Regions from separate parts of the Mesorhizobium sp. B2-4-7 genome, predicted to be linked through region 4. Evidence: predicted binding sites of a transcription regulator. Region 4 holds the regulator's gene; each other region holds the start of a gene.
The links. Region 4 encodes LexA, which represses DNA repair genes until DNA is damaged. Its sites were predicted from a motif close to TGTTCNNNNTGTGTTCNG; they were not measured.

Region 1 (3,115 bases), on a different contig from region 4:
ACGCGCTGGGCCGGTCAGCTGTTCATCGGCCAAAAGCACCAGGCGCGGCTTCAGCGCGTCCTCGCCGGCAACAAGCGTGCCGATCGGCGCGCCGATCCAGCGCAGCGTGCCGTCGGAACCGAGCGCGATGTCGCCATTGGCGCAGGCGCCGAAGCGTTCGGCGCGTGCCTCGAACTCCGCCGCCAGCGCCTTCTGGGCGGCCGCGCGCACGGCCTTGGCGTCTTCGCCGCCAGCGCTCTGATCGGCGGTGAAACGGAACCCCTGCAACTCGCCGACATGGTGGCCTTCGACGAGGACGGTTCCGGTTGGGCTTATTTCGGCTTCAGGCATGGTATTTTCTCTAAGGCGCCGCATGAGGACGGAAGTCCTGCGGTCTACGAAGCGTTTCGTCAACCGCTCATGCAGCGCATCCGACAATCTGTCTTCGATTTCGCGCGTCTTTTCCTGCCAGTGTGCCTGATCGGCCAGCCAGCCGGGCCGGTTCGACACGAATGTCCAGGTGCGGATCTGGGCGATGCGATGCGACAGCGTATCGATGTCGCCCTCGGTGGTGTCGGCGCGGCGCACCTGCTCGGCCATGTAATTCTCGTCGACATGGCCATGCCTGGCGAGGTCCATGTAGATCGACGCAATGAGGTCGGCGTGCTGGGCCGGCGCTATCTTGCGGTAGTCGGGGAGCGCGCAGGCCTCCCACAGCAGCGCGACGCGCCTTGCGTCGGTGGCGAGCGCCCTGATGTCCTTGTCACGCGACAGGTGCTCAAGCGCCTGCGCATCGACTGCCGGCAGCGCACGGGTCAGGCCTTCCACCGGGGCATTGGTCTCGATCGAGCGCTTCAGCGCGTCGAGGCTGGCGAAATTGAAACGCGCTGTGCGCCACTGCAGAACCTTCACGGGGTCGAAGTCGTGGCTTTCGATCTTCTTGACCAATTCCTCGTCCAGCGGGTCGACCTGGCCGGTGACGCCAAAGGTGCCGTCGCGCAGGTGCCGGCCGGCGCGCCCGGCGATCTGGCCAAGTTCGGCCGCCGTCAGGTTGCGATACTGATAGCCGTCGAACTTGCGGTTCTGGGCGAAGGCGACATGGTCGAGATCGAGGTTAAGGCCCATGCCGATGGCATCGGTGGCGACGAGATAGTCGACGTCGCCCGACTGAAACAGCGCCACCTGGGCGTTGCGGGTGCGGGGCGAGAGCGCGCCAAGCACGACGGCCGCACCGCCCTGCTGGCGGCGGATCAGTTCGGCGATGGCATAGACCTCGTCGGCGGAGAAGGCGACGATCGCTGTGCGCCGGGGCAAGCGGGTCAGCTTCTTCGAACCGGCATAGGCCAGATGTGACAGCCGCGGTCGTGTCACCACCGAGACGCCTTTCAACAGGCGCTGCAAGATGCCGTGCATGGTGGCGGCGCCGAGCAGCAGCGTCTCCTGGCGGCCGCGCAGATGCAGGATGCGGTCGGTGAAGATGTGGCCGCGCTCGAGGTCCCCGGCAAGCTGCACCTCGTCGATGGCGACGAAGGCGGCATCGGTCTCGCGCGGCATGGCTTCGACGGTACAGACCGAATATCTGGCGCCTGGCGGCTGGATCTTCTCCTCGCCGGTGATGAGCGCCACCTTGTGGGCACCGACCTTTTCGCAGACGCGGGTGTAGACCTCTCGCGCCAAGAGCCTGAGCGGCAGGCCGATGATGCCGCTTTCATGCGCCACCATGCGCTCGATGGCGAGATGGGTCTTGCCTGTGTTGGTCGGCCCAAGCACGGCAGTCACGTCGCGACCCGATAGGATCAGCGGCTCGGTGGGTTTCGGATGGATGTTCATCGGCTCGGAAATAAGGCTTTCTGGCCTCTCATTGTCGGGAGCACGCCTCGGGTGGCGCGTATGACAGGCGACACATAGGGATTTCAGGCGCGAAGCGAAAGCGGAATGTTCCGCTGGCGGTTCGAAGTCACCTCCGTCGAGCTTCGGTTCGGCTGCTGATTAAGGGTTGGAACGAGTCTGGAACGAATCGGCGACGAATCGCTGACTCGCCCGGATTCAGGTTTTGTTCACGGCTAGATGTGGAGTTTTGGCTGATGATCCTTACCACATGCTGAATCACGGAATTGGCCCGTTTCATGCTAGGCGAGAGCCGCCGTTAACTTTCGCTGGCAAAGCCGTGTGGCAGCCCGCCTTGCTTCATCCAAGCTTGTGAAATTGTTGAACTTTCTTAATAGAAATTAACAGTTTGACAGGCGATTGCAACTGCTCTCGTTAACATTGCGGCCAAACATGGAACGAAAGGGCGACGAATCGGCGATGTCGGGATTTTCCCTGTTTGTTCACGACAAGATGTAGTGTTACGCACAGGTTTTCCACCGACAATGCACAGCTTATCCAGGCAGTTTTGCACAATACCCGCTGCCGCGATTAACCTTTGCGTGCCGGATTGGAACAGCAGGCCGACAGCCGTCATCGGACGGCGTCACGGACATCCGAAGCGGATGGCGAACGAGCCCTCCTTCAATCGGCACCGGGAAGCCGGCAGCCCGGCGAGACCTCAGGCGAAGTACTGGCCGCCATTGGCGGTGATGGTCGATCCCGTGATGAAGCCGGCGTCCTCGGAGGCGAGGAAGACGACGCAGCGCGCGATCTCCTCCGGCTCGCCGAGGCGCCCGACCGGGATTAGCGGGATGATGCGTTCGTTGAGCACCTTCTCATCGATCGCCCGGACCATTTCGGTGGCGATATAGCCTGGGCAGATGATGTTGACGGTGATGCCCGCGCGGGCTCCTTCCTGGGCCAGAGCCTTCGAGAAACCGATGTCGCCGGCCTTGGCCGCGGAGTAGTTGACCTGGCCGGCCTGGCCCTTCTGGCCATTGATGGAGGAGATGGTGATGACGCGGCCGAACTTGCGGTCGCGCATGCCGCTCCACAGCGGATGCGTCATGTTGAAAACGCCGGAGAGATTGGTGTCGATGACCTCCTTCCACTGCTCACGCGTCAGCTTGTGGAACATGGCGTCGCGCGTGATACCGGCATTGTTGACCAGCACCGCGACCGGGCCCAGATCGGCCTCGACCTGCTTGATGCCGGCGGCGCAGGCGTCGTAGTCGGCGACCGACCATTTGTAGGTCTTGATGCCGGT
Region 2 (3,115 bases), on a different contig from region 4:
CTTGCTCCGCCCTAGGATGACGAACTGAGAGTGTACCGCGCCCTACTTCCCGACCACCGCCGCCTCATAAACATCCGGCTTGAACCCGACCAGGATGCGGTCGCCAACCTCGAGCACAGGCCGTTTGATCATCGTCGGCTTGGCCAGCATCAGTGCCTTGGCCTTCTTTTCATCCAGGCCCTGCTTATCCTTGTCCGGCAACTCGCGGAACGTGGTGCTGCCCTTATTGAGCAGCTTTTCCCAGCCGACCTTGCGGACCCAGCCATCCAGCCTGCCCGCCTCGATGCCTTCGGCCCGATAGTCGTGGAACCGGTACGGCACGTCGTGGCCCTCCAGCCAGACGCGGGCCTTCCTGATCGTGTCGCAGGTGGTGATGCCGTACATGGTGATCGTCAAAACAGGTGCCTTCCGGACTTCGAATCTGGCCGCAGATTAAGCAGCCCCGGCGCGCTTTGCCAGCGGCCCGGCAGAACCATCGAAGAGTAAGTTTCTTCAATGGCGGGCGCGCGGTCGCCGATCCGTGACGACGATGTGCATCAGGTCGGATAGCGGCCAGGACATGATCCTGGCCGCTTAGGATGCGGCGAAATGTGCCGACAGCCGGAAACCCGTCTCAATAATAGAAGCGCTCTTCGGCAATCTTGCCGTTCTTGACCGTGTACAGGCCAACCTCGTCCATGGTGACACGCTGGCCCGTGGCCTTGGGCGTTATGTCAAATGTAAAGCGCACGGCGAACTGGTCGCCGTTGACATAAGGGCCCTCGACCGAGCCGCCATGGACTTCGTTGTTTTCCTGCCACCACTGGCCTTTCTGCTTGACGGCGTCCTTGCCGCGGCAGACGGCCATCGGCCCCTCCATGGCCTCATAGCTGACGATGTCGTCGGCGTTGTATTTCTCGGCAGCACTTTCGTAGTCACCGCGCTTGAGAAGCTCCGTGAAATCCTTGGCAATTTCCGTGTTGGTCATGTGTTCCTCCTGTTCAGACGCATTGCAAATAGGGAAAGGTTGGCGGCCTGCCATCGTCGTGCCGTCTGGTAGCTGACATGCCATGTCAGGATGATGGACCGCGCGGACTATGCGAGGACGATTCCAGGCTCTCACATGGCGGGCAGTGCATCGTCCTGACCGGTCAGCCGCCAGCGTCCGGGCTGCTTGTAGGCGCCCTTCCCAATGAGACTGTGGATCAGCACAAAATCCCGGACAGTCCAGCCGATCGGATCGATCGACCGCTCGCGAATGCTGGGAACGCCCACTTCATCACGAAGCAATGTAACATGCGGTTCGATGGACCTGGTGAGAAAGGGGTTTAGCGGGCTGTCCGAGATCACCGCCGTCAGATCACGCCAGAATTTCTGCAGCGGCGGATTGCCATCGCTGCCGCGCAGGACCAGTGCACCACCGCCAAAAGCCGACAGGCGATCGAACGATACCTCGAAGGGCTTCGCAACGATCATCGATCCGATATGACAGGCGGCCTCTGCCAGCTCTTGCGGATACTCCTCATGGTCGCCGAGGCCGACAAGCGAGATGTGGATGTGATTTTCCGGAACCAGCCAGCCTTGCAATCCGAACTCACGGTTCAAGGCAATGGCCTTTCGCGCGAGACGACCAGCAATCGCGCTGCCGACGAGGATGGCAAAGAACAGCCGGTGGAAATGCTTCCCGGCCTGTTCCCATCGGAAAAAGGCCTGGCCGTTCTTCGCGGTTCCGAATGCGGGTTGCCCACTCACTGATCTCGTCCGCCAATTGACTCAGGTTGGGCATTTTAGAACAAAACGAGAACATATGCAAGCCGAAAAATGACGCAGGCGTTGGGGCTCCCGTTCCGCCGCATGCATCCAACCCTGAAGGAGTGCTTCCTTGCGGTACGCCAATCGCCGACGACGCCGGCAGACATGGCGCCTGGCTCACCACAAACGGGATAGACCTTTGACAGGAATCCGGTGAAAGTGCCGCGCCGAACCAGCAAGCCGCATTTTTGATGATCAGAGGACCGCACACATGACGAACCCGATGCAACTGCCCGCCGAAGGCCTTTTTGTCGGGCGCGCCAGGAGCAGCGATGCCTCGCATCCCATGGTGGTCACGGTGCGCGACGGCACCGTGTTCGACATCACGTCGAGTACGGCGCCAACCGTGCGCGATATCTGCGAGATGGCCGATCCGGCCGGTTATGTGCGCTCGGCCAAGGGCAAGCCGATCGGCTCGCTCGACGGCATCGCGGCCAACAGTTTCGAAGCCACGCGTGATCCGGCAAGGCCCTATCTCATCTCCCCCGTCGACCTGCAGGCGATCAAGGCCTCGGGCGTCACCTTCGTCGTCAGCCTTTTGGAACGCGTCATCGAGGAACAGGCGCGCGGTTCGGCGGAAAAGGCCGACGCCATCCGCGCCGACATTGCCGGGCTGATCGGCCACGATCTGTCCAAGCTCAAGCCCGGTTCGCCGGAAGCGATGGAGATCAAGGCCAAGCTCATCGCACGCGGCGCCTGGTCGCAATATCTGGAAGTGGGCATCGGCCCCGACGCCGAGATCTTCACCAAATGCCAGCCGATGGCCTCGGTCGGCTTCGGCGCCGATGTCGGCCTGCATCCCGTCTCGACCTGGAACAATCCGGAGCCGGAGATCGCCATGATCGCCGCCTCAAGCGGCAGGATCGTCGGCGCCACCATCGGCAACGACGTAAATCTGCGCGATGTCGAAGGGCGCTCCGCGCTGCTGCTCGGCAAGGCCAAGGACAACAACGCCTCCGCCTCGCTCGGCCCCTTCATCCGCCTGTTCGACGGCACGTTCTCCATCGACGACGTAAAGCGGGCCGTGGTCCGGCTGAAAGTGGAAGGTGAGGACGGGTTCTCGCTGGAGGGCGCGAGCTCGATGGCCGAGATCAGCCGCTCTCCCGAAGAGCTCGTAGCGGCTGCCATGGGCCCGCATCACCAGTACCCGGACGGCCTGGCGCTCTATCTCGGCACCATGTTCGTGCCTTCGAAGGACCGCGGCGAGAAGGGCAAGGGTTTCACCCATAAGGTCGGCGACATCGTCACCATCTCGTCGGAGAAATTCGGCGCGCTGGTCAACCGGGTGCGACTGTCGCCGGACTGCCCGCACTGGACCTACGGC
Region 3 (3,115 bases), on a different contig from region 4:
CCAGCGCCTTCTGCCAGCGTTCGAAATTGGCCGCGACCTCGCGCAATGCGGCGCGCGGTTTGGGCTTCAATTCATCGCTCTGGGCGAGCTTGGCGGCGGCTTCCAACATCGGTACGCGCAGCGCGCGGGCCGTGTCGTGGATCTGGCGGATGGTGGTTTCGCCGAGGCCGCGCTTGGGCACATTGACGATGCGCTCGAAGGCGAGATCGTCGGCGCCTTGCGCGACGACGCGGAAGAAGGCAAGCGCGTCGCGGATCTCCATGCGCTCATAGAAGCGCGGGCCGCCAATGACGCGGTAGTTGAGACCGAGCGTGACGAAGCGGTCCTCGAACTCGCGCATCTGGAAGGACGCCCGCACCAGGATCGCCATGTCGTTGAGATTGTGCTTCTGGCGCTGATAAGCCTCGATGGTCTCGCCGACAGCGCGCGCTTCCTCCTCGGAATCCCAGGCGGCGTGGACGTTGACCTTGCCGTCCTCGGGATCGTCGCGATCGGTGAACAGCGTCTTGCCGAAGCGGCCTTCATTGTGGGCGATGAGGTGCGAAGCGGCGCCGAGGATATGCGCGGTGGAACGATAATTGCGCTCCAGCCGGATGATGGTGGCGCCGGGAAAATCCTTGTCGAAGCGCAGGATGTTGTCGACCTCCGCGCCGCGCCAGCCATAGATCGACTGGTCGTCGTCGCCGACGCAGCAGATGTTTACTTTGTTTTCGCTCACGGGCTGTTCCGCGCCTGCCGGCGCGGGCCCGACCCCTCTTTTCTGCGCGCCTTCGGCGTCGCGGGAGGGGCTTCGCAAAGGCTCGGACGCCCGGTCAGGCTTGCGGCCTTCGGCCGAATGCAAATCCGTAGACGTCGCGCTACGCCCGCTATTTGGCCGCTGCGCCAGGAGCCGCAGCCACATGTATTGCGCGGTGTTGGTGTCCTGGTACTCGTCGACCAGGATGTATCTGAACCGCTTGTGATACTCCTTCAGCACGTCCGGATTGGCGCGGAAGATGCGGATAGGGTGGCAGAGCAGATCGCCGAAATCGCAGGCGTTCAGCGTCTGCAGGCGCTCCTGATAGGCCTTGTAGAGCTCGCGGCCCTTGCCGTTGGCGAAACTGCGCGCATCGCCCTCGGCGATATCGGCCGGGCCTTGCCCCTTGTTCTTCCAGCCGTCGATCATCTGCGCGAACTGCTTGGCCGGCCAGCGCTTGTCGTCAAGGCCCTCGGCCTGGATCAATTGCTTGATCAGCCGCACGACGTCGTCGGTGTCGAGGATGGTGAAGTCGGATTTCAGCCCGGCAAGCTCGGCGTGCCTGCGCAAGAGCTTGACGCCGATCGAGTGGAAGGTGCCGAGCCAGGGCATGCCCTCGACATTGCCTTCGCCGATCAGGATGCCTATGCGCTGCTTCATCTCGCGCGCGGCCTTGTTGGTGAAGGTCACGGCCAGGATCTGCGAGGGAAAGGCTTTTCCGGTCGCCAGGATGTGGGCGATGCGGGTGGTCAAGACGCGCGTCTTGCCGGTGCCGGCGCCGGCCAGCACCAGAACCGGGCCTTCGGTGGTCTCCACCGCCAGCCGCTGTTCGGGGTTCAGCCCCTTCAGATAGTCGGGCGCGTTGTTGTGGCCGCTGCGGGCAGCCATGGCGCGCGCGGCGATGCCCGACGGGGCGGTGGGCCGCGGATCGGGTTCATCGAAAAAGGGCATGTCTTCGGAAAAGCCGGACATCGCCCCCGAATGTAGTGATTCGGTGGAGAAAGACCAGAACTGTCTACGTTTTGTTCCACTCCTGATTGTTTCCCGCCTGCTTGACAGGCAGGGCGGGTGAGGGAAAGCTGCGCAAAGGGCAGGGAGGGGATCCTGTTGCCCACCGCCGCCTCGAGGCGCGCAACAGTCGAAGGAGTATCATCTTGGCTGTCACCATCACCTCCCTCATCCTCTTCCTCATCGGCCTCGCGCTTGGCGCCGGCGGCATCTGGTTGGCTTCACTGGGAGGTAGCTGGTACTACATCATATCAGGCATCGCCTTCCTCATCGCAGCATGGCTGCTCTACCGGCGCAGATCCACCGCGCTCTGGCTCTACGCCGCGATCGTGCTGGGCACGCTTGCCTGGGCGGTCTGGGAAATCGGCTTCGACTGGTGGGAACTCGGGCCGCGCGGCGGCATCATCGTGCTCGTCGCGTTGTGGCTGCTGACGCCGTGGGCGAGGCGGGGCCTTGTTGGTCCCGATGGCCGCGCGCCGCTCATTCTCGCCGTTTTGGCGTCGCTGGCGGTCGCCGGCTATTCAATGACGACCGATCCCAAGGATATTGCCGGCAATCTCGACACCGACAAGGTGACCCCGGCGGCCGATCTAGGCGGCGACATACCTGCCGGCGAATGGCACTTCTACGGCCGTACACCCTATGGCCAGCGCTATTCGCCGCTCGACCAGATCACGCCGGAGAACGTCGCCAACCTGCAGCCGGCCTGGACTTATCGCACCGGCGACGTGAAAGGTCCCGACGATGTCGGCGAGACCACCTATCAGGTGACGCCGCTGAAGATCGCCGATACGCTCTACATCTGCACGCCGCACAATTTCGCCATCGCCATCGACGCCGCCACGGGCAAGGAGAAGTGGCGCTACGATCCCCAGGTCAAGCTCGACAAGGACCGCCAGCACCAGACCTGCCGCGGCGTCTCCTACTACGCCGACGCCAAGATCGGTGCCGGGCAGCCTTGCGCCGCGCGTGTCTACCTGCCGACTTCGGACGCGCGGCTGATCGCGCTCGACGCCGCCAACGGTCAGGTCTGTCCGTCCTTTGCCGAAGGCGGCACGCTGAACCTTCTGACCGGCATGCCTTATCCCAAGTCCGGCTATTACTATTCGACCTCGGCGCCGCTGATATCGGGCGGCAAGATCATCGTCGGCGGCGCGGTCAACGACAATTATTCGACGCAGGAGCCGTCCGGCGTCATCCGCGCCTTCGATGCCTCCACCGGGGCGCTGATCTGGAACTGGGATTCCGGCAATCCCGACCAGACCACGCCGCTGGCGGCAGGCCAGACCTACACCGCCAATTCGCCCAACATGTGGTCGACGCCGAGTGCCGACGAAAAGCTCGGTCTGCTCTACATACCGCTCGGCAACC
Region 4 (3,115 bases):
CGTTGTGGGCCGCCCTCTCAGCCGCCATCGAGAGTGCTCGCGAAAGCATTGCCGACCATATCAGGGGCAGCATCGGCGGCGCCGAGGGCGAGATCGCCGCGGCGCTGATCGTGGGTGTTCGCGCCGGGATTCCCGACGAGATCAATGAAGCGATGCGACGCACCGGCATCTACCACATCATCTCAATTTCCGGGCTGCACATGGCGCTGGTCGCCGGCACCGTCATGGGTCTGCTGCGTGGCGGCTTCGCGCTGTTTCCGAACTTTTCCTCCCGTCGGCCGGTCAAGAAATACGCGGCCGCGGCGGCACTTTTCTCGATCGCCGCCTACCTCGTCATTTCGGGCGTCGTTGTCGCCGCCGAACGCAGCTTCATCATGCTGGCGGTGATGCTGATCGCCGTTCTGTTCGATCGGGCGGCACTCACCATGCGCAATCTGGCTATTTCGGCGATCGCCGTCATCGTGGTGTCGCCGCACGAGGTGGTAGGGCCGAGCTTCCAGATGTCGTTCGCCGCCACCGCGGCCCTGGTCGGCGCCTATGCCGGCTGGTCGGATCGCAAAGCCGACAAAGCGCGGACCCCGCCGCCGCAACGGACCTTGCCTGGCCTGCTGACGCGAAAATTGCTGCTGGCGACAGGTGGGCTGGCGATGACCTCGATTATCGCGGGAAGCGCCACGGCGCTTTTCGCCATCTGGCATTTCCAGCGCGTGTCGCCGCTCAGCCTGTTCGCCAATCTTGCCGTCATGCCGATCGTTTCTGTCGTGATGTTCCTTGCGGTTGCCAGCGCGCTGCTGATGCCGTTCGGGTTCGATGGACCATCCCTTTATCTGATGGGCAAGGGACTGGCCGCGATGATCGCCATATCAGGATGGATCTCGCAACGCTCGCCGGTCGACGCGGTCGGGTTGATTTCGCAGCAATCCGTCCTTCTGGTGGCGATCGCCCTGGTCATCGCGACGATGGCCACGACATGGCTGCGGCTGGCGGCACTTCCCTTCGCGCTCGCCGGCCTGTTGACCGTCTCGGACACGCGCACGCCGGACGTGCTGATTTCGGAGGATGCCCGCCTGGTGGCGTTGCCGATCGGCGGCGGCGAGCTCGCGATCAACCGGGCGCGCCCGAACGAATTCACCGTCGATAATTGGAAACGCGCGCTGAAGTCCGAAACCATCGTTGCGCCGGAACTGTTCGACAGCGGAGACCGACAGTTCGACATCTTCGATCCCGCGCAACTTCCGGCGGGAGCGCCTTTCTATTGCTTCACGGGCCTGTGCATGGCCCGGCATACCTCGGGGGCGATCATCGCGCAGGTGGAGGATCGCAAGGACGCCTGGAGGGCCTGCTCCTATGCGGATCTGATCGTCATCAACGACCCCGCGGGCTACGACCCCTGCCACAATCCGCTGGTTCTCGTCATCACCAAGCGGCAGCTCGCTCGTAAGGGAAGTGCCGCCGTCTTCTTCGACCGGCAATCGGCGACGGCACCGGCACGGGTCAGCTTTGCCGTCGACAGGCCATATCGGCCTTGGCACGAACAGCGAAAATTCTCACGCGAGGCAAGGGGACTGCCGCCTTACCGTAAACCCGAAAAGCCCACCGCCGACCCCGCTCAGTAGCGCCTGATCAGGCCGACCAGCTTGCCCTGCACCTTGACCCTGTCCGGTCCGAAAATACGTGTTTCATAGGCCGGATTGGCAGCCTCGAGCGCAATCGAAGCACCCTTTCGGCGGAAGCGCTTAAGCGTTGCTTCCTCCTCGTCCACCAGGGCCACGATGATCTCGCCGGGACTTGCGGTGTCGGCATTGCGGATGATGACCGTGTCGCCGTCGAAAATGCCGGCCTCGATCATCGAATCGCCCTTGACCTCCAGCGCATAGTGTTCGCCGCCCATGATCATGTCAGGCGGCACTGAAATGGAATGCGTCTGATGCTGGATGGCGTCGATCGGCACACCCGCTGCGATGCGACCCATGACCGGGATCGACACCGCTGAAACCGCGTCGTCGTCATTGCCGGCAGCGGGCAGACGCGAAGACGTCGCCGGCTTGATCTGCCGGCTAGGGCTGCTGCCCTGTCCGAGGCTGCCTTGGATGACGCTCGGGGAGAACTTCTTTGCCGCGTTAAGACCCGGCGCGATCGAGTCCGGCAGGCGCAGCACCTCCAGCGCGCGCGCCCGGTTGGGCAGGCGGCGAATGAAGCCGCGCTCCTCCAACGCCGTGATCAGCCGATGAATTCCCGACTTGGAGGCGAGGTCCAGCGCTTCCTTCATCTCGTCGAAGGACGGCGGAATGCCGCTTTCCTTCAGCCGTTCATGGATGAACATCAAGAGTTCATGTTGCTTGCGCGTGAGCATGGCGGCCCCCAAAGGCATTGCACGAAGGGTCTGGAACCAGAATCAGAAAACAAACCCAGAACAAACACTATCTGTTCCAGTTGTGTTCCGCAACCATTTAAAGTTTAATGAATTTGTTAAGGCGACGGAAACGAAATGCCCTCCCGCAGCCAGCATCCTGCCAGCGCGGTCCGTCGTCAATGCGCTCCCGGGCCCTTTGAAACTATTTTGGTTAATGGCCTGTGGCCCGACCGGTCTCCACTCTTGGCACAAGCCTGCAAGCTGGGTGACCGGCAGGTGCGGGGTGCGTTTGGGCGGATTAGAAACCCCTGCGGCTCGTGAACGAAACGAAACCAAAATGCCAACTTCCGCCGGAAAACGGCCAGACACCACCACTGGTCGCGACGGGCTGCGTTCGTTCGTTCGCTTGACGAAACCGTATAATAATGTACGGTTTTCGAAGAGGAACACCAATGACCACGCCGAAGCAGGCCGCGCGACGCGAACGGATAGAGGAGGCCGCCTATGCGGTGCTCCGGGAAACCGGCTACAAGAGCGCCTCCCTGCTTGCTATCGCCAAGCGGGCATCGGCCTCGAACGAAACCCTCTACAACTGGTACGGCAACAAGCAGACCCTGTTTCGATCCTTGATCGAAGCCAATGCGGGAGAGGCAAGGAAGCTGCTGGAGGACGCCCTTCACCAGGCGCGCGATCCGCTCGAAACCCTGAACTTGCTCGGGCCAGTCCTGCTGACCCTCGTGACGGGCGACAAGGCGGTGGCGC

Region 1: FJ946_RS27825 (helicase-related protein) is a predicted target of LexA. The motif match lies at 1,977-1,994, and genes of this name have one in related genera.
Region 2: FJ946_RS03705 (2'-5' RNA ligase family protein) is a predicted target of LexA. The motif match lies at 1,768-1,785, and genes of this name have one in related genera.
Region 3: FJ946_RS18400 (UvrD-helicase domain-containing protein) is a predicted target of LexA. The motif match lies at 1,749-1,766, and genes of this name have one in related genera.

What each region holds. Positions count from the first base shown of each region.
Region 1 is NZ_VFVH01000013.1:183,209-186,323, forward strand. Features, by position in the region: gene FJ946_RS27825 (helicase-related protein) at 1-1,809, opposite strand, end outside; gene phbB (acetoacetyl-CoA reductase) at 2,528-3,115, opposite strand, start outside.
Region 2 is NZ_VFVH01000001.1:724,125-727,239, forward strand. Features, by position in the region: gene FJ946_RS03695 (ArsC family reductase) at 43-396, opposite strand; gene FJ946_RS03700 (nuclear transport factor 2 family protein) at 614-967, opposite strand; gene FJ946_RS03705 (2'-5' RNA ligase family protein) at 1,099-1,731, opposite strand; gene FJ946_RS03710 (fumarylacetoacetate hydrolase family protein) at 2,003-3,115, shown strand, end outside.
Region 3 is NZ_VFVH01000006.1:198,692-201,806, reverse strand. Features, by position in the region: gene FJ946_RS18400 (UvrD-helicase domain-containing protein) at 1-1,708, opposite strand, end outside; gene FJ946_RS18395 (glucose/quinate/shikimate family membrane-bound PQQ-dependent dehydrogenase) at 1,891-3,115, shown strand, end outside.
Region 4 is NZ_VFVH01000009.1:164,806-167,920, forward strand. Features, by position in the region: gene FJ946_RS22615 (ComEC/Rec2 family competence protein) at 1-1,616, shown strand, start outside; gene lexA (transcriptional repressor LexA) at 1,610-2,353, opposite strand; gene FJ946_RS22625 (TetR/AcrR family transcriptional regulator C-terminal domain-containing protein) at 2,806-3,115, shown strand, end outside.